2 regions of the Cryobacterium sp. N19 genome follow, and region 2 is predicted to be linked to the other one. Evidence: predicted binding sites of a transcription regulator. Region 2 holds the regulator's gene; the other holds the start of a gene.

Region 1 (11,879 bases), on a different contig from region 2:
GGTAGTGGAGCTGCTCGCGGCGTCCGCCGACCCCGCATCAGACGGTGCGGTGGACAGCCGTGAGATGCCCGATGCGCTGAGCGAATCGGGCCGGGGAATCGCGCTCATCCAGGCCCTCGTCGACGAGCTCGAATACACCCGCGACGGCGACGTGAACCGCTGGCACATCGTGCGAACGCTGCGGTCATGACTGCGTCGGCTATTTTCCAGCACACCGAACTCACCCGCCAGCGCGCGCTCGACGACCTGCATATCCTCGACACCGCGCCGGAGGAACGCTTCGACCGCATCACCCGGCTGGTCAAAGAGCTCTTCCATGTGCAGATCGCCATCATCTCGCTCATCGACCACGACCGGCAGTGGAACAAGTCCAGCGCTGGCATCGAGCCCGATCAGCCCCTCGAGTATCCGCGGTCCAGTGCCTTCTGCGATTCCACCATCGACGCCTGCGGCACGTTGATCGTGCCCGATGCCCGGCTGGACCCGCGGTTTCGCGACAATATCTATGTGACCGGGGAACCGGGCATCCGCTTTTATGCCGGTCATGTTCTCGAAGCGCAAGGCGGCGAACGCATCGGCGCCCTATGCGTGTTCGATACCGTGCCGCGCGAGTTCTCGGCGCTCGAGCAGAATCTGCTCCGCGACCTGGCGTTCTGGGTGCAGAACGAGCTGAACGCCTCGCAGGAACTCGACCAGGCAGCCGCGGTACAGCACGGCCTGCTGCCCAAGAAACTCGTGAGCCTGCCGGGGTTCGAGGTGGCCGGGGCCTGTTCGCCGTCGCGCGCCGTCGGCGGCGACTTCTACGACTGGTATCCGGTGGGGGAGGGCGCGGCCTTCACCCTCGCTGACGTCATGGGCAAGGGGGTGGGTGCGGCGATCATCGCGGCGACCGTGCGGGCAGTGCTGCGAGCCGGATCTCGTCTCGATGGTGTGGCCGAGGTCGCGCGTATCGCGGCGGCGACGCTCGACCCAGACCTCGACGAGGCGGGCAGTTTCGTGACGCTGTTCCACGCCCGACTCGACATGGACACCGGTGTCGTGAGCTACGTCGATGCCGGCCACGGCCTCACCCTGGTCGTGCACGCCGACGGCACGACCGAGCGGCTCACGTCGCTGCGGCTGCCGCTCGGCGCCGGCGACGACTCGCCCTGGCAGGAGCAGACTGTCGTGCTCGCGCCGGGCAGCACGCTGGTGTCGGTGAGCGACGGTGTGCTCGACCTGTTTGACGGCACGCTCGCCTCCCTCGACGCGGTCGACCGGCTGGTGCGTGGGGCGCCGACTGCCCAGAACGCTGTGGATTCGCTGATGCTGCGGGCCGGGCTCAGCGCCCCCGACGATGTCACGGTCATCGTCATTCGGCGCGCGGGCGAGCGGTGAGTGCGCGGTCAGGCGGATCCGCTCGCAGCGATACACTCGACAGTGTGAATTCTCAGGGAACCGTTGACGTAGTCCTCATTGGTGGCGGCATCATGAGTGCCACCCTCGGCACGCTCCTGAAGGAGCTGCAGCCCGACTGGCGCATCGAGGTGTACGAGCGCCTCGGCGAGCTGGCCCAAGAGAGCTCGAACCCGTGGAACAACGCCGGCACCGGCCACGCCGGGCTATGCGAACTCAACTACATGCCGCAGGCTGCGGACGGTTCGGTCACCGCCGACAAGGCCGTCGTTATCAACGAGCAGTTCCAGATCAGCCGCCAGCTGTGGGCGCACCTGGTTTCGATCGGCGCCCTGCCCGAGCCAGAGAAGTTCATCAACTCCACCCCGCACATGACCTTCGTGCACGGCAAAGCCAACGTGGAATACCTGCGTAAGCGCCACGCCGTGCTCGCTCCCGAGCCGTTGTTCGCCGGCATGGAATTCAGCGATGACACCGCCACCATCGGCACCTGGACTCCGCTGCTCACCCGCAAGCGCCCCGCCGGCCAGAAGATCGCCGCCACCCGCATCACGAGCGGCACCGACGTCGACTTCGGCGCCCTCACCCGGCTCATGTTCGAGAACCTCGAACAGCAGGGCGTCACGATGCACATGAACGAGCAGGTCGTGGGCCTGGGGCACAAAGCGGATGGCACGTGGAACCTTAAATTGCTGCGCCAGGTCGGGCAGACCCGCAGTACCATCAACGCCCGCTTCGTGTTCGTCGGAGCCGGTGGCGGCGCACTCGCTCTGCTACAGCAGAGCGGGATTCCCGAGATCAAGGGCTTCGGTGGTTTTCCGATCAGTGGCCAGTTCCTGCGCACCACCAACCCGAAGCTCGTCGCTCAGCACCAGGCCAAGGTCTACGGCAAGGCGGCCAAGGGCGCCCCGCCCATGTCGGTTCCGCACCTCGACACCCGCGTCGTCGACGGCGAAATGTCGCTTTTGTTCGGCCCGTACGCCGGGTTCAGCCCCAAGTTCTTGAAGACGAGCACCTGGTTCGACCTGCCGTTCTCCATTCGCACGCACAACCTCGGCCCGATGCTAGCCGTCGCGAAGAACAACTTCGACCTGATGAAATACCTGATCGGCGAGGTTTTCGCGTCGCGGAACGCCAAGATCAAGGCCCTGCGCGAGTTCATTCCCGCCGCGGATTCGAAGGACTGGGAGCTCATCACGGCCGGCCAGCGCGTTCAGGTCATGAAGAAGGACCCCAAGCTCGGGGGAGTGCTGCAGTTCGGCACCGAGGTCATCACCTCGAGCGACGGCTCGATCGCCGGCCTGCTCGGCGCCTCGCCGGGAGCCTCGACGGCCGCGCCGATCATGGTGGACCTGCTGGCGCGCTGCTTCCCCGACCGCATCGAGGGCTGGAAGCCGCGGATCCGCCAGATGATCCCCAGCTACGGCACCCGCCTCTCCGACGACCCCGCTGCTGCTGCCGCGTCCCTCGCCGCGACCGCCGAGGTCTTGAACCTCACGAACTAGTCCCAGCTCGCCTCGCTCTCGCGGAAGGAAGATTGGAGCCGGGCGGGGATCGCGTAGGAGGGCGCTGTCAACCCCTTGAATGCGGGAGTTAGCGGATGTCTACTTAAAGCCCAATGGCGGCCAGGAGGCGGCACGTGAACCCGAACAATGGCGTTTCGGATGCCCAGAATCTGCTCGTATCGCAGCTCGGCATTCTCCAGCTCACCCCGACCGAATGGTTGGTGCGAGATTCGCACATGCTCGATGGCGACCCGGCCGCCCTGCTCGGAGTGATCCAGCAGAGCGGGGACGCCTATGAGGTGACCAAGCTCGGCGTGCTCACCACGAGGTGGTTCTACTCATCCTTCGACCGGGCCCAAGCCAGTTTTTTGGTGCGCGGTGCACCCGGCCCGGGCGCACCAATGCGGCCCGGCAGCCGCCAGGTCTCACGCGTCACGGACTAGCCGAGACGGTCGGCCCGCGGTCTACATTTCGTGGCCGTCGGCACCCGTGGTGGGATTGGTGTGGTGCTGCTCCTTCTTGACGGATGCTTCGGTGCGGTCGAGCAGGTCACTCACCTTGTTCTGTGCCACGGACGCGGCGTCGCGGGCAATCGTCTCGGCCTGCGAGATGACTTTCTGCGTGGCGGGGTCGCCCCACATTTCGTGGGCTTTCGCGCTGAGCCGGTCATAGGCCTGGCGGCCGGCCTTGGATCCGAGAACGAAGCCGGTCGCGGTACCGGCGAGGAACAAGAACTTGCCTTTCATGGGGACTCCTTAGGGGTTGCGGGGTGCGGGGACGTCACGCGGTGGGTTCGGCGAGGCGGGGGTCTTCTGCGTCGACGTCGTGCCCGACGAGATCGGGGTTTGACGGGTTGTCGGCGGGGTCGATGTCGTCGAGGTTGGGCTCGTTGTCGACGTTGTCCTGATCGTCTTCGGCATCGCTGTCGGGCGCGGCGGCCTCCCCGGCTGTCGAGCCGTCGTCGCTCGGGGCCGGCCCATCGGGACCGGTGCCCGCGCTTGCGACCGGAACGGCTGAGCCCGCGTATTCGTCGTCCGGCCCGTCGGGCCCATCCGGCCCGACCAGCTGATCGGGGTTGGTCGGCGAAGCCGGGGCCTCGGGCGCCGATTCGGTTTCTGGGGTGTCGGGGGCATCGAGCGGCGGCTGGTTGTCGGGGTCGGAGTCGTAAGTCACAGGTCTACCTTTCTCATGGGGACGGCCGGGTCGCAGCGGCGACCGGCGGGCGGCACTCAAGTTATACCCCGAACGGGTGAGATTCATCAGGTCGCTTCGCCGAGTAAAAGTGTGCGCAGCGCCGTCTCGACCGAGACTCGGCCCGCGGGGTCGATGGTCTCACCGGCGAGATAGAGGTCAACCACGCGCGGATCCACGTAGCTCGTGCGCGCGATCGCCGGCGTGTTGCCCAGCGCATCCGCCGCCTGACGCATGGCTGCGGCGATGACACGGTTGTCCTGGCGCCGGCTGCGCGGCGCAGCACGTGGCGGCCGGGCAGCGGATGCCGCGGGCGCGGCCGATCCCGCCGGCCCAGCAGCTGAGGCTTGCGCACCCGGCGCACCTGCAGCACCCGCGCCATCCGTGCCGCCAGACGATCGTGGCCGCCCGGCAGAGCCCGCCACACCGGATACCGCCGGCCGGCCGCCCGCCTCCGAGGTCACCTTCAAACTCTCGGCGAGACTGGCCGCCAGGCTCTGCGCGGCGGCGGCCGTGCCCCGCAGGGTGCGAAAGTCCTTCGCCGTGAACTCCCCGCCGGTTCGTTCCTTGATGAAATCGTTGATGTCGGCGGCCGACACGATGTCCTCGATGTCATCCAGTACCCAGGACAGCAGCGGTGCGGCCGGCCGCTCGCGCAGGCGGGCGCGCAGATACAACGCGAGGTCGGCATCCGTTATGACGCCCTGAAACTGTTGCCCACTCTTGGCCGGAAAATTCAGCCGCACCACGTCGCCGCGCACCGTTACGTGGGAGCAGAGCAGGGTCGAAAGGCCGTGGCTGCCGTACGTATCGGCGTAGCGCTCGCTGCCGATGCGCAGCGAGGCGAGGTCGAGCATGCGAAACGCCGCGGCGAGCGCCCGGGTGCGCGGCGGGCCGTCGCCGCGAAGCTCACGGGTGACTTGGCCGCGCACCCGCGGCAGCGATTCGGCCAGCTGCAGCGCGCGCTCGAACTTGAGGCGGTCCTTCTGTTCGCGCCACACCGGGTGGTAAATGTACTGGCGGCGCCCGGCGGCGTCGATGCCGATCGCTTGGATATGCCCGTTCGCGTGCGGCGAGATCCACACGTCGTTCCACGCGGGCGGAATCGCGAGCGCCGCGAGTTGCTCGCGCAGCGCCGTCTCGGTCACCTTCTGCCCGGCGGGGTCGCGGTAGCTGAAGCCCGTGCCGGCGCGCTTTCGCGTGTACCCCGGCCGGGTCGGGTCACTGCGTCGCAGCCGGGTCATGCCGGTGTGGCTTCTGATCGCATGTCGGCACAATACAGCGATTCCCCGCCGAGCGGATGCCGCGGCGCCGGTGTCCGCGCGCTCGCGGCCATCGAGCCCCTCAGGCGCGCTCGCCCATCGAGCCCCTCCGGTGTGCTCGTGGCACGTGTTGAGGAAGCCTGCACGTGTTCAAACCAGTGCCAACTTCCCTAACGCGTGCTGCGAGCGGATGCCACTGCTCGCGCCCGGCTCGCCCGCTCGCGACCTTCGAACGCGTTCGCGGCACCCCTCTGTAGGAGTGCCGCGAACCCTGCTGAGTTCCGCGAGCCCGGCGCGGGCCGCGGGCGTCCGCTCACTCCGGGTTTTTCGGCAGACACTTGCAATCCAATCGAACTTGTGTTCGACTTGGGGCATGCGGTGGAGCTCACAAGAACTACAGACCGAGCGGCCCGGCGCCCTGCCGGGGCTGGCCCGCCTGAACAACCTCGTGCGCAGCGTGCAGACGCCCGACTTCGCCGGGATCACGTTCCACGAGATCCTCGCCAAGTCGGCGCTCAACCATGTGCCCGGGCAGAGCGCTCTGCCGTTCGGCTACACGATCAACCCCTACCGCGGATGCTCCCACGCCTGCACCTACTGCTTCGCCCGTCCCACGCATCAGTACCTCGACCTCGACGCCGGCAAGGATTTCGACAGCGAGATCATTGTGAAGGTCAACGTGGCCGAGGTCTTGCGAAAAGAGCTGGCGAAACCGACGTGGGGGAGGCATCCGGTGGAGCTCGGCACCAACACCGACCCGTACCAGCGCGCCGAGGGACGCTACCGGCTGATGCCGGGCATCATAGCGGCCCTCGCCGACAGCAAGACGCCCTTCTCCATTCTCACCAAGGGCACCCTGCTGCGCCGCGATCTCGACCTGCTGGTCGAGGCGAGCGAGCATGTTCCGGTCGATCTGGCCATGTCGATCGCCATCTACGACGACGAGCTGCAGCAGTCCGTCGAGCCGGGCACCCCCACCACCACGGCACGCCTCGCCACGGTCACCACGGTGCGGGAACGCGGCCTGGACTGCGGCATCTTTCTCATGCCCATTTTGCCGTTTCTCACCGACACCCGAGCCCACCTCGACGAGGCGCTGCGCCAGGCCAAGGCTGCCGGGGCGACGAGCGTGCTCTACTCGGGGCTCAACCTGAAGCCCGCAGTCAAAGACTGGTACCTGCAGTGGCTCGGCCGCGAGCATCCCGAACTGGTCGGCCGCTACCAGGAGCTCTACGCCCGCGGACAATACGCCCCCAAGGAGTACCGCACCTGGCTCGCCGCCCGCATCAAACCCCTCATTCGAGCGCACGGCCTCGAGCGCGGGGTCGTCGACCCCTCCACCGGCGGGCTGCGCTCCAGCGCCTTCCCGTCCTCCCCGGAACGGATGCCCGTGCCCGCCTCCCACGCGCCCGCCCTTCTCCGTGCGCCGGGCCCGGGTTCTGCGCTGGCCTCTGCACCGGGCGCTTCCCGGGGCCGGGGCCCGGGCCCCGTCCCCGGGCCCAGTTTAGAAACTGGGCCTGGGGTCACAAGGTGGGCCCCGGGCTCCGAGTCCCCGCGGTCGCTGATCGCCGCCGAGCTCCCGCCCGAACTCTCACCCACCCTGTTCTGACCGGTCAGACTTTCCGGGCCGGGGCCGGGAAACTGGGCCCATGATCGACCCACGGCTATGCCACCCGCCCAACCACCACCCGCCCCCATTCAACCCCGGTGGCATACTTGACCAGGGGGAAAATATGTCTCTGGGTCTACCCGGCCACTTAGTGCAGCTGACGCTCGCGCGCGCCCTCGCACGGGCCGCACACTGGTTCGCGCTGACCTGCCTGATGGCCGGGGTCGTGTCCGTCGGCATTCTCAGCCTCACCCGCAGCCCCGAACTCTGGATCACCATCGTGGTCGTGGCCGCCATGGGGGCCCTGCTCATTCTTTTCACCCGGCACCGCCGCATCACTTTGGCGGTCGCCTATCTCATCGTCGGAACCCTCGGCGTCTACGTCTTCACCACGACCGTGCTCGGCGTTCCCGACGTATTCCCCACGTCGAATATGTTCCTCGTTGCCCTGCCGAAGATGGCACTCGTCATGGTCGGCGGCGCCGGAACCACCGCCCTCGCCGGCGTGCTCTGGAGCACCGCGGCGTTCATCCTCGCCGAGACCGCCGCGTTCCTCGCCATCCTGGGTACCGCAGTGCCCTACCGGCCCGACCTGTTCACCCTCTCCACCTACCTCGTGCTTGTCGGCGTCATGGTGCTCGCCGGAATCGACCGCCGCGCGAGCAACGCCGCCCAGCCCGCAATCCACCGTGCCGTGCAAGACGGATCCAACCGCCAGCTCCGCGACGCCCTCGACACCCGCGCCATCGCCCTACTCAATGACACGACCGTGGCCCAGCTCGTCGCCCTGTCCCTGGCCGAACCCGGCGCCCTCTCGCCGGGCCTCCGGGCGAGCCTCAACTACACGCTCGCCACCCTGCACGACACCAACTGGCTCACCGACATCGACGCCCGCACCAACACCGCCCCGCGACCAACCGTCACCGGCACAGCCACTGAGAACACCCCGAAATCACCCGTCAGCGACGCCTGGCTGTCGAGCGCCGTCTACACCGCCATCGAACGCACACGCGACCGCGGACTCGTTGTCGAAGTCACCGGCGACCGCGATGCCCTCGCGTGCCTCGACGCCGGCAGCGACCGCGACGTGGGCCTCGCCGTTGAGCAGTGCCTCGTCAACGTCATCCTGCACGCCGGAGTCGCCTCCGCCGAGGTCGCCATCGAATCCGACCTGAGCACAATCTCACTGCTCATAACGGATGCCGGCCGCGGCTTCACCGAATCGGAATCCGCCTCCGACCGCCTCGGTCTGCGGCAGTCGGTGCGGCGCCGCATCGAACAACTCGGCGGATCCGTGCTGATCTGGAGCCGCCCCGGCGCCGGCACGAGCGTGCGCCTGACGGTTCCGGCCGCCACACACACGCCCACGAACCCTGCCACCAGCCAGACCGCGCGAAACCGCCCGACCCCGCGAAACCCCCCGATGACCCGCGCGACCCCGCCCAGTCACAACCCGGCGACCCCACGGAACCCCCGATGACCCGCGCGACCCCCACTCCGCGCCGGCCGCGCGCGCCGGCATCCGCTTCGCAGCAGCGCCTCGACCCCATCGGCGGCCTCGCCGCGTGGCCCCTCGCCCCGGTCGTCGCCCTCATCGTCGTGACCTACGCCATCGTCGCGACGATATCGCGCATGCACGAGATCCAGATCACTGAGCTCGCCGCGGCCTCCGTTGCCGTGCTCATGATCGCGGCCGCCGTGCTGGTGTGGGCCGCCCGCCCCGATCTGGCGCCGTTCACCCGCACCCGCGCCGTCGTGATCGTGGCCCTCGGCCTCGCGGCGCACCTGCTCGCCGCGGCGAGCACCTGGCAGTTCAACGGCATGATCCAGGACGACTTCGCCCCGATCGGACTCGGCCTGCTGCTCCTCGCCCTTGCCCCATTCCGTCCGTGGAAAGAAATCCTCACGCTCGGCGTCTCCGCCGCCGTCGTCGTCGGCGTCACGGCCCTGGCCCAGTCTCCGTTTCTCGGCATCCAGACCCCGCCTTTCCTTTTCGCCATCATCGCCATGACCCAGGTGCTCGCCCCCGCGCTCGCCTCGGCGGCGTATTCGCGCCAGGTCGTCAACTCCATTCACCGCTGGCAAACGGATGCCCGCCGCGCCATCCGCGCGCGCACCGAAGAGAGCCGGGGTCTTCTCGCCACCGAGGTCGTCGATCAGCGTCTGAAAAACCTCGGCGCCGATGTGCTCCCCTTTCTGGCCGACGTACTCGAGCGAGAAACCCTGACAGCAGCCGACATCAAACGGGCGCGCTCCCTCGCCTTCCAGGTGCGGCGGGTGCTCGTGGCCGAGGTCGACCACACCTGGCTCGACGACCTCATCGACCGCGAACGCCTCAAACTCACCGAGCGCGGCCTCAACCCGCTGTGCGTGATCGCCGACCCCGAGCGCCGCGCGACCGGCTTCGACTCCGATCAGCGCGCCGCCGTCGGTGCCCTGATCGTGGCCCTCTGTCGGCTCAAGGGCTTCGACCCCACCAGCCTGGTCGTGCAGATCGACGGATCCGGCGAAGCCCCCGCCGACACCGACCAGATCACCCAGGCCTTCGGCCACCGCGGAGCCCGCCCAACACCGGCCGCCGACACCACGACCATTGCCATCGTCACCGCCGCCGAAGAGCAGGCCGCCACCCAGGCCAAGGCCCAGGCCCGAGCGCAGGCCCAGGTGCACGCCGCCACCGCCCCCAGGCCGCGCACAACGGGGTTGAGCGCCATCGACACCATCACGATCCAGGCCGGCATCTCCCTGCCGCCGTTTCACCGCCGCCGAGCCCTGCGCCCGTACCTCAGTGTGCTGCGCGCCGTGTTCACCCGGGTGCGGGTGACCAGCCGGCATCCGCTGCTCACGCTAGAATTTGACGCTGAGCGCACCACGACCAAAGGCATCAAATAATGGCGAAATTGTACTTTCGATACGGCGCCATGAACAGCGGTAAAAGCACGTCCATGCTGCAGGCGGCCTATAACTATGAGGAGCGCGGCCACCACGTGCTGCTCGCCAAGCCGAGCGTCGATACCAAGGGTGACCGCGGCATCCTCTCCCGGCTGGGCGTCACCCGCGCCGTCGACTTTCTGCTCACTCCCGAAACGGATGCCTACGCCGCGTTCCAGCAGCACCGCGGCGAGGTCTTAAAACAGTCCGGCCGTGACGTAAGCGCCCTACTGCTCGACGAAGCCCAGTTTCTCACCGAAACCCAGGTCGACGACCTGCTGCGCATCGCCATTATCGAGAACGTACCCGTGTTGGCCTACGGTATCCGCACGGACTTTCAAACCGTCGCCTTTCCCGGAAGCCGCCGCCTGCTCGAGGTCGCCCACAGCCTCGAAGAGCTCAAAACCATCTGCCGCTGCGGGCGCAAAGCCGTGTTCAACGGGCGCAAGATCGACGGCGCGTTCGTGTTCGACGGCGACCAGGTGGCCATCGACGGCGAAGAGGTCACCTACGAGTCGCTCTGCGGCAGCTGCTATCTCGACGAGAGCCACGGAGTGCTCAACAATCGCAGCCGGCCAGCGCCCGAATAATCCGCCCGAATAAAGCGCCGAGCGCACAGCCCGCCTGACGCGGTCGGGACGCTCGTCGTCGTCGCGAGCACCCCCTGTCCCCAGTTCCCCGCTTCCAGCTTAGAAATTCGAAGCAGACCGGTCCAGCCGCCAGTTCTGTGGGCCCCCAAACAGGGCACAGCGCCCAAAGCCCCCAATGGGGTGCGGTCGGATGTGAAAGGAGACATTAGGGTAAAATCCATGTACCGCTATCGAGTGGCCCTCATCGACGATCACGAGATCGTCGCGCGCGGATTCGCCGAGTTGTTTTCCACTATCCCCGAGATCCACGTTGCTGGCACCGTCGCCACGGTGACCGAACTGCTTGAAACCACGCCGCACGGCACCCGCATCGACCTGGTCATCCTCGACCTGCGTCTCTCCGACGGCTCAACGGTCATGAGCAATGTCGACCGGCTTCGCGCCCGGGGTGCAGCCGTACTCGCCTTCACCGGGGGAGACGACGCACAGCTCATGCGGGCCGCAGCCCGCGCCGGGGTGCTCGGCGTCGTGCGCAAATCCGAGCCGGCCGCCGTGCTGCTCGACGCCATCACCCGGGCCGCGCGCGGTGAAACCATCGCCTCCACCGACTGGGCCGCCGCCCTCGACGGCGACCCCGACCTCGCTGACGCGGGCCTCAGCCCGCGCGAGCGCGAGGTACTCGCGCTCTACGCGGCCGGCGCGAAAGCGCCCCTCGTCGCGTCCCGCACCGCACTCTCCGAGGCCACCGTCATCGACTACATCCGCCGCGTTCGCTCCAAGTACGAGCGCGTCGGACGCCCGGCCAACACCAAGATCGACCTATACAAGCGCGCTCTGGAAGACGGCATCCTGCCCGTTCCCGGCCGCTCCTAATGCCCCAGCGAAATTCGCACGAAGCGGATGCTCCGCCTCGCCCGCCGAGAGCGCGTCCCGACGCCGACACGGCCGCCAGCGCCTGCGCCACCGAGCTCGACGACGTATCCGCCACCGAACGTCTCACCCGGATGCTCTACCTCGGCGTCGGCGCCACCGCGCTGATCTTCGGCGTGCTGTCCCTCGACGTGTTCCTGCGCCAGGTCTACAACCCGTTCCCGGTCGCGTCGACCGTCGGCTGGTTGTTCATCGTGGGGTTGCCGGCCGCCCTCGGTTTTCTCTCCCATCTGGTGCCGCTGCGGGTATTACGGCGCATCGCTCTCACTGAAGGCTTCACCTTTTCGTTCATCCTCTGCTGGTGGCTGGTCATGCGGCTCGAACCCCTCCCGGCCGGCACCGATGTGCCGTGGGTGCTCATGCTGTCGGGCATTCCCACGGTTACCATCGCCATCAGCGTGCGGCCCTGGACAGCGCGCATCTATGCCGTGCTGGCGTCTATCGCGAGCGGACTCATTCGCGGCGC
Region 2 (11,879 bases):
CAGGCATTCGCTTCTGATTCGAGGCGGGGTAACCAGGTCGTCATGAGCCCATGCAGTTCGTCCTTGCCGACGCGAATGGGCGGGTTCGACCAGATGGTGCGAAAGCTGATGTCGGTGGGCACATCGGCGGCGAGCACGGCGTTGATGTTGGTCAGGCCGAGCGCGGCGGCGTTCGTGCGCACGAGATCGAGGGCACGCTCGTTGACGTCGACGGCCCAGATGGTGGCGTTGGGGGAGGCCATGGCGAGGTGCAGGGCGATCGGGCCCCAGCCGCAGCCAAGGTCGAGAAAGTGACCGGTCAGCGGCGGCTCGGGGGCGTACTTGAGTAGAACCTCGGTGCCACCGTCGATGTGGGCGGGGCTGAAGACCGAATTGGCGGTCGTCAGGAGCCGATCCTGGCCGTGCAACTGCACCGTGATCTGGCGGGTTTTCAGTACGGTGCCGGGCGCCGGAGAAAAATAGTGGTCGGACGACATAAGAGGAACCTTTCAACTTCGTTGAACTAAGGTTAATGGGATGAATGATCCAACGGCGCCCTCGGGCAACGACGCGGTAGAAAACACCGCGGTAGTAAACACAGGTGCAGAAGCCCCAGACGCAGACGATGTCGTCGCGCGCGTGTTGGCCAGCGCCGACAGCAAGGCTGCCGGCTACTCCCTGTTCCGCAGCGGGGCAGCCCAGGCCCTGCAAACTCACGCATCCGGCGAGTACGACGGTAGCGAGCACGACGGCGACCAGTCCGAACGTGCTGACCGCAACGCCCTGCGGCGAGTCGGCGGGCTATCGACCGAGCTGGAAGACGTCACCGAGGTTGAGTACCGCCAACTGCGGCTCGAAAACGTCGTTCTCGTGGGTGTTTACACGCACGGCACGGTCGATGACGCCGAGAACTCCATGCGCGAACTGGCCGCCCTCGCCGAAACCGCCGGGGCAACCGTACTCGACGGTCTGCTGCAGCGCCGGGCCACCCCCGACCCGAGCACCTACCTCGGCAAGGGCAAGGCCCAGGAAGTCGCCGACATCGTGAAGGCGCTCGGCGCCGACACCGTCATCGCCGACACCGAACTCGCGCCCAGCCAGCGCCGTGCCCTCGAAGACGTGGTCAAAGTGAAGGTCATCGACCGTACAGCCGTCATCCTCGACATTTTCAGCCAGCACGCCAAGAGCCGAGAGGGCAAGGCGCAGGTCGAACTCGCCCAGATGGCCTACATGCTCCCGCGCCTGCGTGGCTGGGGTGACTCGATGTCTCGCCAGGCCGGTGGCCAGGTCGGTGGCACCGGTGCCGGCATGGGCTCCCGTGGCCCCGGTGAGACCAAGATCGAACTCGACCGACGCCGCATTCACACCCGGATGTCCAAACTGCGTAAGCAGATGGTCGAGATGAAGCCGGCCCGCGAGGCCAAACGCGCCAACCGCAAGCGCAATGCCGTTCCCTCGGTCGCCATCGTCGGCTACACCAACGCCGGCAAGTCCAGCCTGCTCAACCGCATCACCAAGGCCGGAGTGCTGGTCGAGAACTCCCTGTTCGCGACCCTCGACGCCACCGTGCGCAAGTCGACGACCGCCGACGGGCGTCTGTACACCCTCACCGACACGGTCGGTTTCGTGCGCAACCTGCCGCACCAGCTGGTCGAAGCCTTTCGCTCGACCCTGGAAGAAGTCGCCGACGCCGACGTCATCGTGCACGTCGTCGACGGCTCCCACCCCGACCCCGTGGCCCAGCTCGCCACCGTGCGCGACGTCATCTCCGAGGTCGGCGCCCGCGATATTCCCGAACTGGTCGTCTTCAACAAGAGCGACCTGATCAGCGACGACGACCGGCTGGTACTGCGCGGCCTGGAGCCGAAGGCAACATTCGTGTCGGCCCGCACCGGTGAGGGCATCGACACCGTGCTCGCTGCCGTTGCGCTGCTGCTGCCGACACCGCAGATCGAACTCGACCTGCTCATTCCCTATGATCGCGGCGACCTCATCGCCGTTCTGCACGACGTGGGCCGCATCGAGACGACCGAGTACATCGAGACCGGCACCCACGTCACTGCGTTCGTCACTCCCGAGATCGAGCCGCAGTTCGCCCCCTTCGTCATTCTGCCCACGCTCTCCGCCTGATTCCCACCGCCCGTCGGCGCACCAATGACACGAACTGTCACATTGGTGCGACCCGGCGCTGGTGTTGTTAGTGTCTAATCAATCGTTGCCGACGGAATCCATTCCCCGGCATGGAGCGACAGCCGAGCCCGGCACCCGCCCGCGAAAACCCACCAGTGTTCTGGTGTGTCCGCGGCCGCCCGGCCATCACCCGCTGTACCGTTTCTGCCGAATGAGGACCCATGACCGCCCCAACGCCCAACGCGTGTGACGCCCGCCCGGCGTTCTCGTTCGAGGTGTACCCGCCGAAATCGGTGGCCGCAGCATCCGCTCTCACCCGCACCATCGATCACCTTGCCGCCGCCGGCCCCGAGTTCATCTCGGTCACCTACGGCGCCAACGGTTCGTCGCGCAATTCCTCGCTCGACGTGCTGCGCTACATCAAAGACCACACCTCAGTGGATGCCATGGCTCATCTCACCTGCGTCGGCTCCTCGCACACAGAAGCCAGCCGCCTCATTCGCGAGTTTCTCGACGCCGGCATCCGCAGTTTTCTGGCCATTCGCGGCGACGCGCCGCAGGGCGCGGATGAGGGCGACACCACCTTTCTCGGCGACCTGCACAGCGCGGGGGAGCTGGTCCAGCTCATCCATCGAGTGCAGATCGAACGGGTGCCGTACATCGAGACGGTGATTCCGGGCCTGCCCGGTGCCCGCGGGGTGAAAACGGAACGCAGCAAGGTACGCATCGGCGTTGCGGCCTTCCCCAACGGCCACCCGAACTCGCGATCGGTCACCCAAGACATCGACACCCTGCTGGCCAAGCAGGCCGCCGGAGCCAACCTGGCGATCACCCAGCTGTTCTTCCACGCCGACGACTACCTGAGCTTCATCCAGCGGGCTCGCTCCGCCGGAGTGCTCTTACCGATCCTTCCCGGCATCATGCCGGTGACCAGCCCGAACCGGTTGCGCCGTATTCTGCAGCTCTCCGGCGAGAAGCTGCCCGCCGAACTGTCCATCCAGCTCGAGGTCGAACCGACCGACGAAGGCCAGCGCCAGATCGGCATCGACTACGCCGTACGCCTCGGCCAGGACGTTCTCGCGGGCGGCGCCCCCGGGCTTCACCTCTACGCCTTCAACCAGCACGACACCGTGCTGAAGGTTCTCGAAGGGTGTGGGGCACTGCCAGTGCCCGCTGCCATGCCCTAGGCCGCACGCCGCTCAGGCGCGAGGCCCACCCACCACGTTCGTTCCTCCGACCGTTCCAGCCATCATCGCTCCAGTGAAGGAATCACCATGCCCATTTCGCCAGTTTCCAGCACCTTTCCCACCGGCACCATCCTCGGCTACCCACGCATCGGCCGACGGCGCGAACTGAAGAAAGCCGTCGAAGCGTTCTGGTCGGGGACGATCGACGCGCCGGCCCTGGAGGCCGTCGCCGCTGGGCTGCGGCAGCAGACCCGCGATCGGCTCGCCAGTCTCGGGCTGGGCCGCACCGACTCGTCGATCCCCGAGTCGTTCTCCTACTACGACCAGGTGCTCGACACCATCGTTGCCGTCGGCGCGGTTCCCGCCCGGTTCGCCTCGCTCGTCGCCGCTGACGGCACCCTCGACCTGGCCGGATACTTTACGCTGGCCCGTGGCGCGGGCGAGAACCTGCCCCTCGAGATGACCAAGTGGTTCGACTCCAACTACCACTACCTCGTGCCCGAGATCGGACCGGAGACCGCGTTCTCGCTGGCCGGCGACCGCATCGTACGTGAATTCATCGAGGCCAAAGCGGCCGGGTTCCTCACCCGTCCGGTGCTCGTCGGCCCGGTCACTTTCCTGCTGCTCAGCAAGGCCAGTGACGAAGCCCCGGCTGGCTTTTCGCCCCTGTCGCGGCTGGACGATCTCCTTCCCGTGTATGCGGCGCTCCTGGCGCGGTTAGCGAATGCCGGAGCCGACTGGGTGCAGCTCGATGAGCCGGGCCTGGTCAGTGAATCCATCGACGTGCCGCGCGCGGAGACGCTGGCGGCCGTCGCATCCGCTTATGGAGTGCTTGGTCGACTGACCGGCCGGCCCGCCCTGTTTGTTGCCGCGCCCTACGGCAGCCTCGACGACGCCCTGCCGGTGCTTGCGGCCACCGCCGTCGAGGCGATCGGGCTGGACCTGGTGCGGGGCACCCTGCCCCGGGCCGTCCCCGGACTGGCCGACAAGACCCTCGTCGCCGGCGTCATTGACGGGCACAACATCTGGCGCGGCGATCTCGCCGGTGCCTTCGAGGCCGCCGAGAGCGTGCGTGCCCTCTCCGAATCGGTCACCGTGTCCACTTCGACGTCACTGCTGCACGTGCCGCACGATGTTGGCGACGAGACATCGCTGCCGGGCTCACTGACCAGATGGCTGGCCTTCGCCGACCAAAAGGTCGGTCAGGTCGCCACCCTCGCGCTCGGACTCACCGCCGGACGTGAGGCCATCGTGGCGCCGCTGGCCGAGGCCGAGGCGGCCCTGGAGGCCAGGCGCAGCGCTCCCGGCGTGCGTGACGGAGCCGTGCGCGGCCGTGCCGCCGCGCTGAACGAAGCCGACTTCACTCGTGGCGACTACGCCGATCGACTCCTCGCCCAGGAGGCGGCGCTGCACCTTCCGCCACTGCCGACGACCACGATCGGATCCTTCCCACAGACCGCCGACATTCGCCGAGTACGCGCACAGTTCCTCAAGGGAACCCTGGCAGCGGATGCCTACCGCGAGCTGATGCGCGCCGAGATCGGCCGCGTTGTGCAGTTGCAAGAGGAGATCGGACTTGACGTGCTCGTGCACGGCGAACCCGAACGCAACGACATGGTGCAGTACTTCGCCGAGAACCTCGACGGATTCGCCGTGACCGAGAACGGCTGGGTGCAGTCTTACGGCAGTCGCTGCACCCGGCCGTCCATTCTGTGGGGCGACGTGTCGCGCCCGGCACCGATCACCGTGGACTGGTCGGTCTACACGCAGAGCCTCACCACCAAGCCGGTCAAGGGCATGCTCACCGGCCCGGTGACGATTCTGGCCTGGTCCTTTGTGCGCGACGACCAGCCGCTGGGCGAGACCGCCCGCCAAGTGGCGCTGGCCCTGCGCGATGAAATCTCCGACCTCGAGGCCGCGGGCATCAAGATCGTTCAGGTCGACGAGCCGGCCCTGCGCGAACTTCTGCCGCTGAAGAAGAAGGATCAGGCCGACTACCTGGACTGGTCGGTCGGGTCTTTCCGGCTCGCCACGGCCGGGGTCGCGGATGCGACCCAGATCCACACCCACCTCTGCTACTCAGAATTCGGTGTTGTCATCGAAGCCATCCGCAACCTCGACGCCGACGTCACGAGCATCGAAGCGGCCCGGTCACGCATGGAAGTTGTGCGGGAAATCGAGGCGGGCGGCTTCGACCACGGCATCGGCGCCGGCATCTACGACATCCACTCGCCGCGCGTACCGAGTGTGGACGAGTTGACCATCCTGCTCGACACCGCCCTGGAATCCATTCCCGAACGCCAAGTGTGGGTGAACCCGGACTGCGGACTGAAAACGCGTGGCTACGACGAGACCGTGCAGTCGCTGCACAACATGCTCGCCGCGACGCGGGTGGTGCGCGAACGCCTCGATGCCACCGTCGGCGTCTAGCGGGGCAGACCGAAAACAGGCCCGATCACCGGTTGGTGGTCGGGCCTTCGTCGATTAAACCGAACGCAGCACCGCGACGACCTTGCCGAGGATGTCCGCAAAGTCGCCGACAATCGGTTCGAAGTTGCTGTTGCGCGGCAGCAGCCAGGTGTGGCCATCGCGCTTTCGCAGAACCTTCACGGTGGCCTCGTTGTCGAGCATGGCCGCGACGATCTCGCCATTCTCCGCGGTCTTCTGCTGGCGAACCACGACCCAGTCGCCGTCGCAGATGGCGGCGTCGATCATGGACTCACCCACGACCTTGAGCATGAACAGCTCGCCCTGCCCAACGAGTTGGCGGGGGAGCGGGAAAATCTCGTCGATCTGTTGGTCGGCCGTGATCGGGATTCCCGCGGCGATACGACCGACGAGGGGCACCATCGCGGCGTCGCCGACCTGAACGCCGGGGTGGAAGCTGTCCTGGTCACCGGTACCGACATCTTCGGGAGCGCGCTGAATCTCGATGAGAACTTCGAGTGCCCGCGGACGATTCGGGTCGCGGCGCAGGTAGCCACTGAGTTCGAGTTGATTGAGCTGATGGGTCACGCTCGACAGTGAGGCGAGCCCGACCGCGTCACCGATCTCACGCATGCTCGGCGGGTACCCGCGCGAACTCACCGAACGCTGAATCACGTCGAGAATAGCGAGCTGCCGCTGGCTCAAACTCTTGCGGCGCCGGGTGCCGCCCTTGTCACGGGTACCGCTGGTGTCCTGTGTCACGATGTGCCCTCCTGGAGTTGGCCCCGCGTGGTCTGAAACCGTGTCACACGGGGATGTCGGTGGTGTCTGGTTGAGTGTAAATCAAGCAATTGGCCTATCGAAAGTTTATCCAGTTCCGAGCCCTGAAACAAACACTTATTCGAGTGTGTTGCGCGAAATTCGGGGTGAGGATCAGAAAAAGCTTGCATGTTCGATTGTTCGAAGTTATATTCGGAACATAGTTTCGTATCCGGCCTTCCCGGCCGAGGGCCGGATACGAGACTCGCAGCCCGCCTACCTTGGAGGTTTGACATGACCACAGCACTTGCACCCACAGCCCGTGAATACGGCGCTTCTCGTACCCCCGGCACCCGTCTGCACCTCACCCGGCGTGGGCGAGTGGTGTTCACGACCCTCGCAGCCGTGCCCCTCGTCATCGGTGCCGTCGCATTCGCCCTCAACGGGGGAGCGGCCGGCGCATCCAATTCCGCCACGGGCATCGACCTCACGTCGTACACGACCGACTCCGGAATCGTGGCGACGCTGGCCTACTCGCCGACCGACGTCGGGTCTGCCCGGTTCATCACAGTCGAACCCGGCCAAACCCTGTGGGACCTCGCCGAAGAGGTCTCGCCGTCCGCCGACCCGCGCGACGTCGTCGCCGACATCAAACGACTGAACGCGCTCACCGTCGAAACGCTCCAGCCCGGTCAGCGACTCGAACTGCCCGCCAACTCGTAAGTAGCAATGCGCGCCAGCACAGGGTCGTAGCATGGAGAGTGTGACCACTCTCGACGATCTTCCGCTCCGCACCAACCTGCAAGGCCTCACCCCGTACGGTGCTCCGCAACTGCACGTTCCGGTGGCCCTGAACGTCAACGAGAACACGCACCCAATTCCCGAAGCAGTGGCCCGCGACATTCTCGCCGGCCTGGCCGAGGCCATCCGCTCGGTGAATCGCTACCCCGACCGCGAGTTCACCGCCCTGCGTGAGGCACTCGCGCAGTATCTTGGCGAGGCACTCACCTCCGACAACATCTGGGCGGCCAACGGCTCCAACGAAGTGCTCCAGCAGGTACTGCAGGCTTTCGGTGGACCTGGGCGCACCCTGCTCGGGTTTGCCCCCACCTATTCGATGTACTCGATCCTCGCGGCCGGAACCGACACCACCTGGATTGCCGGCACGCGCGATGCCGACTACGAGCTGTCGCCGGCCACCGCAGTGAGCCAGATCACTCGCACCAATCCGGACATCATCTTTCTCTGCTCACCGAACAACCCCACCGGCACCCCGCTCTCGCTCGAGACCATCGCCGCCGCCTACGACGCGACCGATGGCATCGTCGTCGTCGACGAGGCCTACGCCGAGTTCGCGCCCGCCGGAACTCCGAGTGCGCTCACCTTGCTGCCAGGCCGGGAGCGACTGTTGGTCTCACGCACAATGAGCAAGGCCTTTGCCTTTGCCGGTGCGCGGGTCGGCTATCTGGCTGCCGATCCGGCGGTAACGGATGCCCTGCGCCTGGTTCGCCTGCCGTACCACCTCTCCACCTTCACCCAGGCGGCCGCAAACGCTGCCCTGGCGCACAGCGCGGAGATGCTCGCCATGGTCGACGATATTCGTGGACAGCGCGATCGGCTCGTGGTCGAGCTGGCCGGTCTGGGCTATGCCCCGCACCGAAGCTGGAGCAACTTCGTATTATTCGGGGGAGTGGCCGACCCGCAGCAGACGTTTGAGGCGCTGCTGGCGGAGGGAATTCTCATTCGTGATGTCGGTATCCCGAACCACTTGCGGGTGACGGCGGGTACCGAGAAGGAGACTTCGCTGTTCCTTGACGCTCTGGCCCGCCTCGGACGACCGATAAACTAGCGCTATGAGCTCACCTGTTGGCATTTCCGCGCCCCGCGTCGCACACCTGCAACGGGAGACGAGTGAATCCAGCATCGATCTCTCACTGAACCTCGATGGCACCGGCGTCAGCGATATCCACACCTCGGTGCCGTTTTACGACCACCTGCTGACAGCCTTCGCCAAGCACTCCCTGACCGACCTCACGGTGCGCGCCAGCGGTGACATCGAAATAGACGTGCACCACACCGTCGAAGACGTGGGAATCGTGCTCGGCCAGGCCATTCGCCAGGCGCTCGGCGACAAGTCGGGCATCTCCCGCTACGGTGATGCCCTCGTGCCACTCGACGAGGCGCTCGCCCAGGCCGTCGTCGATATCTCGGGTCGCCCCTACCTCGTGCACGCCGGCGAGCCGGCCGGCTTCGAATTCCACCTCATCGGCGGACACTTCACCGGCTCCATGGTGCGTCACGTCTTCGAAGCGATCACTTTTCACGCCGGGCTGACCGTGCACGTCACCGTGCTGGGCGGCCGCGACCCGCACCACATCGCCGAAGCCGAGTTCAAGGCCTTCGCCCGTGCGTTCCGTCTCGCCAAGGCCCTCGACCCGTTCGTGCAGGGCATCCCCTCCACCAAGGGAGCCCTGTGACTCGGGTCGTCGTCTTCGATTACGGCACCGGCAACGTGCACTCCGCGGTCAAGGCGCTCGAACTGGCCGGCGCTGACGTCACCCTGACGAGCGACCGCACGGTCGCGCTCGAAGCCGACGGCCTCGTCGTGCCCGGTGTTGGCGCGTTCAGCGCCGTCATGCAGGCCTTCAAAGCGGTTCGCGGCGACGAGATCGTCGACCGTCGCCTGGCCGGCGATCGCCCGGTGCTCGGAATCTGCGTGGGAATGCAGGTCATGTTCGAGCACGGGGTCGAACGAGGCGTCGACACCGAGGGCCTCGGCGAATGGCCCGGAACGGTCACCGAACTTCCCGCCGCGATCCTGCCGCACATGGGCTGGAACACCGTCACGAGCGCGCCGGGCTCCGAGCTGTTTCGCGGGATCGAAGACGAGCGATTCTACTTCGTGCACTCCTACGCCGCGCAGTCCTGGACGCTTGAGGTCATGCCCCCGTTCCCCGAACCACGGCTCACCTGGGCCGAACACGGAGCGCCGTTCCTGGCCGCGATCGAGAACGGTCCGCTCACCGCAACCCAGTTCCACCCGGAGAAATCGGGCGAGGCGGGCATCCGCTTGTTGAAAAACTGGATCGGTACCCTGCGCTAATAGAACTGCGCGCCTAGACTGCACAATCCGCCCCACCACTATGAAATTGGCCGCAGCCTGCGACCGCACAACCGAGGACACCAATGAGCGAGTTCAACAAGACACCGAGGCTCGTCCTCCTGCCCGCCGTCGATGTGGCCGGAGGCAAGGCCGTGCGCCTGACGCAGGGCGAGGCGGGTACGGAAACGAACTACGGTGACCCCGTAGATGCTGCGGCCGACTGGGCCAGACAGGGCGCCGAATGGATTCACCTCGTGGACCTCGATGCGGCATTCGGCCGCGGCACCAACACCGGCGTGATCAAGAAGGTCATTCGCCAGGTCAAGGGTGTCAACATCGAGCTGTCCGGTGGTATCCGCGATGATGCATCGCTGGAAGCAGCACTGACAACGGGCGTCAAACGCATCAACCTCGGAACCGCGGCCCTGGAAAACCCGGAGTGGGCGGCCAGCGTGATCGCGCAATACGGCGAGGCCGTGGCCGTGGGACTCGACGTGCGCGGCACGACCCTCGCGGCCCGCGGCTGGACCAAGGACGGGGGCGACCTCTGGCAGGTGCTCGAACGGCTGGAGGAGGCCGGCTGTGCTCGATATGTCGTGACCGACGTCACGAAGGACGGCACCCTGCAAGGCCCGAACATCGACCTGCTCCGCCAGGTACTCGATCGCACCCGCAAGCCGGTCATCGCCTCCGGCGGTATCTCCAGCCTCGATGACATCGAAGCGCTGCGCAAGCTGGTGCCGCTCGGCCTGGAAGGTGCCATCGTTGGCAAAGCGCTCTATGCCGGCGCGTTCACTCTGGCCGAGGCCCTGGACGTCGCGGGGGACTAATGGCAAAGGCGCGCAACCTCGGCTCAACGGGCGATCCCTCCGGTCGACCGGGTTCACAGAGCCAGCCCGGTTCCCAAAGCTCGCCGGGCCAGCCCGGTGAGCCGAGCGAGCTGGCCGATTCGGCCGGTCAGCCCTGGGCCGGCCGAGGATTCGAGGCCAATCTGGACGCCGGCGATGACGGGTCAGCCCCCGCCGCGCTTGCCGAGGCGCTCACCCGCTTTCAGGCTCGGGAAGCGGGCGAAGAAAGCGTCATCGACGCCATCCGCGGTTCCCGCCTGCTGATTCCGCTGGTGACGAAGCTCGGCGAGGCCGCCCTGAACGCACGCGGGCAGACGATCGATAAAACCCAGGAGCTGTCGATCATCACCGTGGCCGGTCCCGACGGCCGCACCGTGTTACCCGCCTTCTCCTCCACGGCCGCCATGACGGCCTGGAATCCCCTCGCCCGACCCGTTCCAGCGGATGCCGTGCGCGTCGCCCTGGCCGCCGCGCAGGAAAACACCGACCTCGTGGTGCTCGACCCCACCTCGCCCGGCGAATTCGTCATCCGGCGACCGGCGCTCTGGGCGATCGCCCAATCCCTGCCCTGGACACCGAGTTATGCCAGCCATCATGTGGCCGACGCGTTCGCCGCATCCATCGCAACGGAGCTGTCGGTGCTGACCGTTCAGCTCTCAGCCGGCGACCCGTTGGGGCGGCTGGAGGGGCCCGAACTGGTGGTACAACTGGAACTGGTCGACGGCCTCACCCAGCCCGACCTGGACACCATTCTGAGCCGGCTCGGCACTCGCTGGTCGGAGAGCGAGGTCATTACGACCGGTGTCGATTCGCTGCGGGTGAAGCTCATCGCCTCGGCCTAGATTTTGCGCAGCACGAATGTCGGTGGGGTAGGCGACAATAACCCTATGACCGACGTTCTCGATCGTTTCTCCTTGGCCTCCCGGGCCTGGTTCACCGAAGCGTTCGACGCGCCGACCGCGGCTCAACTCGGGGCGTGGAACGCTATTTCGCAGGGCTCGCACGCCCTCGTCGTGGCTCCGACCGGATCAGGGAAGACCCTGGCCGCGTTTCTGTGGGCCATCGACCGGCTCTATACCGAGTCAGCACCAGGAACAGAGCAAACCAAGCATGCACCCGCCACTCGTGTGCTTTATATTTCGCCGCTCAAAGCACTCGGCGTCGACGTGGAACGCAACCTCAGCGCGCCCCTGGTGGGCGTCAGCCGCGCCGCTGAGCGGCTCGGGCTCGAGCCGCCGCACGTCTCGGTCGGGGTGCGCTCCGGAGACACACCTGCCGCCGACCGCCGCAAACTGATCACCACGCCGCCCGACATTCTCATCACTACGCCGGAGTCGTTGTTTTTGATGCTCACGTCGGCGGCCCGCGAATCGCTGCGCGGTGTGCAGACGGTCATCATCGACGAGGTGCACGCGGTCGCGGCGAGCAAACGCGGCGCCCACCTAG

The links. Region 2 encodes LexA, which represses DNA repair genes until DNA is damaged. Its sites were predicted from a motif close to TCGAACANNTGTTCGA; they were not measured.
Region 1: the regulator LexA is predicted to act here: its motif matches at 5,703-5,718, upstream of CXY78_RS08880 (Rv2578c family radical SAM protein).

The regions. Positions count from the first base shown of each region.
Region 1 is NZ_PJJR01000049.1:197,586-209,464, forward strand. It holds gene CXY78_RS08845 (ATP-binding protein) at 1-190, shown strand, start outside; gene CXY78_RS08850 (PP2C family protein-serine/threonine phosphatase) at 187-1,377, shown strand; gene CXY78_RS08855 (malate:quinone oxidoreductase) at 1,422-2,900, shown strand; gene CXY78_RS08860 (hypothetical protein) at 3,035-3,343, shown strand; gene CXY78_RS08865 (hypothetical protein) at 3,365-3,646, opposite strand; gene CXY78_RS08870 (hypothetical protein) at 3,681-4,073, opposite strand; gene CXY78_RS08875 (DNA topoisomerase IB) at 4,160-5,335, opposite strand; gene CXY78_RS08880 (Rv2578c family radical SAM protein) at 5,727-6,962, shown strand; gene CXY78_RS08885 (ATP-binding protein) at 7,087-8,442, shown strand; gene CXY78_RS08890 (hypothetical protein) at 8,439-9,854, shown strand; gene CXY78_RS08895 (thymidine kinase) at 9,854-10,483, shown strand; gene CXY78_RS08900 (response regulator transcription factor) at 10,703-11,356, shown strand; gene CXY78_RS08905 (sensor histidine kinase) at 11,356-11,879, shown strand, end outside.
Region 2 is NZ_PJJR01000048.1:289,783-301,661, forward strand. It holds gene CXY78_RS07620 (class I SAM-dependent methyltransferase) at 1-476, opposite strand, end outside; gene hflX (GTPase HflX) at 517-2,109, shown strand; gene CXY78_RS07630 (methylenetetrahydrofolate reductase) at 2,331-3,296, shown strand; gene metE (5-methyltetrahydropteroyltriglutamate--homocysteine S-methyltransferase) at 3,384-5,726, shown strand; gene lexA (transcriptional repressor LexA) at 5,781-6,485, opposite strand; gene CXY78_RS07645 (LysM peptidoglycan-binding domain-containing protein) at 6,777-7,205, shown strand; gene CXY78_RS07650 (histidinol-phosphate transaminase) at 7,237-8,331, shown strand; gene hisB (imidazoleglycerol-phosphate dehydratase HisB) at 8,336-8,959, shown strand; gene hisH (imidazole glycerol phosphate synthase subunit HisH) at 8,956-9,585, shown strand; gene priA (bifunctional 1-(5-phosphoribosyl)-5-((5-phosphoribosylamino)methylideneamino)imidazole-4-carboxamide isomerase/phosphoribosylanthranilate isomerase PriA) at 9,669-10,415, shown strand; gene CXY78_RS07670 (SseB family protein) at 10,415-11,275, shown strand; gene CXY78_RS07675 (ATP-dependent helicase) at 11,321-11,879, shown strand, end outside.